Regions from separate parts of the Kribbella sp. NPDC059898 genome, predicted to be linked through region 2. Evidence: riboswitches for the same ligand, from Rfam matches in the RefSeq annotation. Region 2 holds a riboswitch; the other holds the start of a gene.
The links. A riboswitch is a leader RNA that binds a small molecule or an ion and turns the genes downstream of it on or off. The one in region 2 is predicted to bind ZMP and ZTP.
Positions count from the first base shown of each region.

Region 1: linked by a shared signal. The riboswitch ahead of ACFV9C_RS35625 (glycine hydroxymethyltransferase) and the one ahead of ACFV9C_RS12540 (bifunctional 5,10-methylenetetrahydrofolate dehydrogenase/5,10-methenyltetrahydrofolate cyclohydrolase) in region 2 are both predicted to bind ZMP and ZTP.

Region 1 is NZ_JBHWKR010000015.1:93,779-96,220, reverse strand. Features, by position in the region: gene ACFV9C_RS35630 (acyl-CoA dehydrogenase family protein) at 1-949, shown strand, start outside; ZMP/ZTP riboswitch at 948-1,030, shown strand; gene ACFV9C_RS35625 (glycine hydroxymethyltransferase) at 1,059-2,442, shown strand, end outside.
Region 2 is NZ_JBHWKR010000003.1:494,613-497,054, forward strand. Features, by position in the region: gene aroH (chorismate mutase) at 1-316, opposite strand, end outside; gene ACFV9C_RS12540 (bifunctional 5,10-methylenetetrahydrofolate dehydrogenase/5,10-methenyltetrahydrofolate cyclohydrolase) at 348-1,208, opposite strand; ZMP/ZTP riboswitch at 1,228-1,313, opposite strand; gene ACFV9C_RS12545 (NUDIX hydrolase) at 1,318-1,929, opposite strand; gene prcA (proteasome subunit alpha) at 1,926-2,442, opposite strand, start outside.

The DNA of each region.
Region 1 (2,442 bases), on a different contig from region 2:
CTTCCTGGTACTGGCGCAGGCGCCGGACGGCCTGAGCTGCTTCGTCGTACCGCGGGTGCTTGCCGACGGCAATCGGAACCCGTTCGCGCTGCAGCGGCTGAAGGACAAGCTCGGGAACCGGTCGAACGCGTCGTCGGAGGTCGAGTTCCACGGGACGATCGGGTACCGGCTGGGCGAGGAGGGCGCCGGCGTACGGACGATCATCGAGATGGTGGCGGCGACCCGGCTCGATTGCGTGCTCGGGTCGTCGGCGCTCCAGCGGCGGGCGCTGGTGGAGGCGATCTGGCACACCCGTCACCGCTCCGCCTTCGGTGGCCTGCTGGCGGACAAGCCCGCGATGCAGAACGTGCTCGCCGATCTCGCCATCGAGAGCGAAGCCGCAACAGCCCTCGCCATGCGCCTCGCCGCGGCCGTGGACGACCAGCAGGCGGCCGCGTTCCGGCGGATCGGTTTGCCGTTGGCGAAGTTCTGGGTGTGTAAGCGGACGCCGTTCATGGTGGCGGAGGCGTTGGAGTGTCTCGGCGGGAACGGGTACGTCGAGGAGTCCGGGCTGCCGTTGCTCTACCGGGAGTCGCCGTTGAACTCGATCTGGGAAGGGTCGGGGAACGTCAACGCGCTCGACGTACTGCGAGCGCTCCAGAAGCCCGAGTCGCTGGAGGCCTGGTTGCTCGAGGTCGGCACCGTACAAGGCGCGGACGCCCGGCTGGACGCCGCCGTCGAGGGTGTACTGCAAGCGCTTGCCGATCACCACGACGCGGAAGCCGGCGCGCGCAGACTGGCCGCACGGATGGCCCTTTGTCTGCAGGCTTCGCTGCTCGTCCGGCACTCGACGCCCGAGGTCGCCGACGCGTTCGTCGCGTCCCGGCTCGCGGGCGATTGGGGCGGCGTGTTCGGGACGCTTCCGCGGACGACTCCCTTCGAAAGGATCCTCGAGCGCACGATAGGGTGAACGACGTCGCGACTGGCGCGCTGAAGGTGGAGAACCACCGGGGAGCGAAACCCGTCGGCACCGTGCGCCTGGGTGCCCTCGACCCACTGCAACCGCAGGAGAGACAACGATGACTCAAACCTTCGACGCCGCCGCCGCGTCGGCCGCGTACAACAACGCGCTGCAGGTGATCGCCGCGGTCGAGCCGACCATCGCCGGCGCGATCCGGGCCGAGCTGGCCGACCAGCGGTCCTCGCTGAAGCTGATCGCCAGCGAGAACTACGCCTCCCCCGCCACCCTGCTCACGATGGGCAACTGGCTGTCGGACAAGTACGCCGAAGGCACCGTCGGGCACCGCTTCTACGCCGGCTGCCAGAACGTCGACACCGTCGAGCAGGCCGCCGCCGACCACGCGCAGGCGCTGTTCAACGCGCCGCACGCCTACGTCCAGCCGCACTCCGGCATCGACGCGAACCTGGTCGCGTTCTGGGCGATCCTCGCGCAGCGGATCGAGTCCCCGGCGCTCGCCGAGGCCGGCGCGAAGCACGTCAACGACCTGACCGAGGAGGACTGGACCAAGCTCCGCAAGGCGCTCGGCGACCAGAAGATGCTCGGCATGTCGCTGGACGCCGGCGGTCACCTGACGCACGGTTTCCGGCCGAACATCTCCGGCAAGATGTTCAACCAGCACTCGTACGGGACCAACCCAGAGACCGGCCTGCTCGACTACGACGAGGTCGCCCGGGCGGCGCGCGAGTTCAAGCCCCTGATCCTGATCGCCGGGTACTCGGCGTACCCGCGCAAGGTGAACTTCGCCACGATGCGCGAGATCGCCGACGAGGTCGGTGCCACGCTGATGGTCGACATGGCGCACTTCGCCGGCCTGGTGGCGGGCAAGGTGTTCACCGGCGACTTCGACCCGGTCCCGCACGCGCACGTCACCACCACGACCACGCACAAGTCGCTGCGCGGCCCACGCGGCGGCATGGTGCTCTGCCAGCCGGAGTACGCCGAGTCCGTCGACCGCGGCTGCCCGATGGTGCTCGGCGGCCCGCTCAGCCAGACGATGGCCGCGAAGGCGGTCGCGCTGGCCGAGGCGCGGCAGCCTTCGTTCCAGACGTACGCGCAGGCCGTCGCGGACAACGCGGTCACGCTCGCCGAGGGGCTGATGAAGCGCGGCGTCAAGCTCGTCACGGACGGCACGGAGAACCACCTCGTTCTGCTCGACGTCTCGTCGTACGGCATCACCGGCCGGCAGGCCGAGTCGGCGCTGCTCGACGCGGGCATCGTGACCAACCGGAACGCCGTACCGCGGGACCCGAACGGTGCCTGGTACACCTCCGGGGTCCGGATCGGTACGCCGGCGCTGACCACGCGCGGGTTCGGCGCCGACGAGTTCGACCGGGTGGCCGAGCTGATCGTCGATGTCCTGTCGTCGACCACTCCGACCACCACGTCCGCCGGCGCCCCGTCGAAGGCGAAGTACGTCCTCGCCGACGGCGTCGCCGACAAGA
Region 2 (2,442 bases):
CGTGCTGGATCTTGTCGCGCGAGCGCGGCGTCTCGGTGTGCACCATCAGCCGGACGACCCGCGGCAGCGCGTGCGGCACCGGGATCTCCTGCATGCACATCAGCGGTACGTCGGTCAGCCCGATCTGCCGGCCAGCGACCGCCGGGAACTCCGACCGGAGGTCCGACGTGACGGTGAACAGGATGCTGATCAGATCCTCGTTCTCCAGATCGTTCGCCTCCAGGACCGCCTTCACCAGCTCCGCGGACCGCTCGAGCAGATGCTCGCGCTCGTCCACGTCCAGCTGGGTGGCACCCCGGATCGCGCGTACCGCCACGTCTCTCCTCCTAGTTCGTCTGCCCCAAAGACTAGTTCAGGGTAGTCAAGGAGTGGACAGCCGTCTCAGCGGCGTCGAGGGTCTGCTCCAGGAGCAGCGCGATCGTCATCGGGCCGACGCCGCCCGGGACCGGGGTGATCAGCCGCGCGACCTCGGCCGCCTCGGCGAAGTGGACGTCGCCGACGTTGCCCTCGTTGTACCCGGCGTCGACGACCACCGCGCCGGGCTTCAGCCAGTCGCCGCGGACGAAGTTCGGCTTGCCGACCGCCGCGATCACCACGTCGGCGGTCCGCACCAGGTCCGCCAGGTCGCGCGTGCGGGAGTGCGCGTAGGTGACGGTCGCGTTCGATGCCAGCAGCAACATGCCGGCCGGCTTCCCGAGGATCGGGCTGCGGCCGATCACCACGGCGTGCGCGCCTTCCAGCGGTACGTCGTACGCCGACAGCAGCCGCATGATCCCGCCGGGCGTGGCCGAGCGGAACCCGGGGTCCCCGAACGCCATCGCCGCGAACGAACGCATCGTCACGCCGTCCACGTCCTTGCCCGGGTCGATCGCCTCGAACGCGGCCCGCTCGTCGATCTGCGCCGGCACCGGGTGCTGCAGTAGGATCCCGTGCACCACCGGGTCCTCGGACAGCTTGGTGATCTCCGCGACCAACTCTTCCGTGGTCGTGGTGGACGGCAGGACGACGCTGCGGGACGCGATGCCCGCCTTCTTCGACCGGTTCTGCTTCATCCGCACGTACGTCGCGGACGCCGGGTCGTCGCCGACCAGGACGGTCGCCAGGCACGGCTGCACGCCGTACTGCTCCTGCAGGGCGGTTGCCCGTTCCGTCGCCTTGGCCACCATCTCGGCGGCGAGGTCGGTCCCGATCATCAGCTCAGCACTCATGCGCGCACTCCTCTGAGTTCGAAGGTGCCCAGGCGCGCGGCGAAGCCGGATGGCAGACCGTTCCCCGGTGGTTCCTCCACCTCAACGCCAGTCGCGGTCCACGGCAATCCTAGAGCAGGCCGGCGTGGTCGAGCGCCAGGTAGGCGGCGTCGATGCCGGTCATCGCGCCGGGGTTGCGGAGCTCGGCGCGGAAGGCGTCGACGGTCAGCTCGACCGGTACGCAGTCCTCGGCCTCGTCCAGCTGCTGCTTCCCGTCGGGGCGGCAGCCGCGGGCGATCGCGACGTACTTGCGGAACGTCGACGACGCACCGGACCACTGCCAGCCGACCACGTCGAGGGTCTCGCAGGTGTACCCGGTCTCCTCCTCGAGCTCGCGGGCGCCGGCGACGGCGACCTCCTCGCCCGGCTCGACGAGACCGCCCGGGAGGTTCGTCACCACGGTGTCGGGTCCGGCGCGGAACATCCGGATCGTCACGATCCGCCCCTCCGGCGTCAACGGCAGCACCGTCACTCCGGCGTCGACACCCGCCTCACGCCCGGACACGTCCCACTCGACCTCACGCCCGTCCGGCATCCGGTACCGCCGCAACCGCACCGACAGAAACCGCTCGAACCCCAACTCCTCCCCCAACAACTCCCAAGGCGCCGGGTCGGCGGGTGCCTGAGACGGCTCAGCCGCCACGGTGTCGGTGGCGGCTGAGTTCTCGAGATGGTCCGTCACAGGGGACGGTTGTCGTCGGGGCTTTCCGGCGGGGCGACCGGTACGTCGCCATCGTCGGACGGCGGCGCGACCGGGGTCTCGGTGGACTCGGCGTCGTCGGACTTCGCCGAGGACTCACCGGCGTCGCCCGTAGCTGCTCCGTCGGAGCCGGCCGCGTCGCTCGCGCCCTCGGACGACTCGGACTCCGTATCCGGGCGCGACTCGGACAGGATGCGTGCGAGCGTCTCCTCGGAGATCCGCTTGAACTTGCGCACCTGGGTCCGGGTCCGGTCCAGTACGGCGACCTCCAGCTGGTCCGAGGTCAGCTCGCGGACCTCCGTACCGTCGTGCGCCAGCGCGTCCACGGCGAGCCGGAGCGCGCCGGCCAGCGAGATGCCTTCGCGGTAGTGCTCGCCGACGTAGTCCGCGACCTGCTCGGCCGGGCCGCCCATCACGGCATACCCCTGGACGTCGGCGATCGAGCCGTCGTACGTGAGCCGGTAGATCTGGTCGTCGCCGGCGGTCGCACCGACC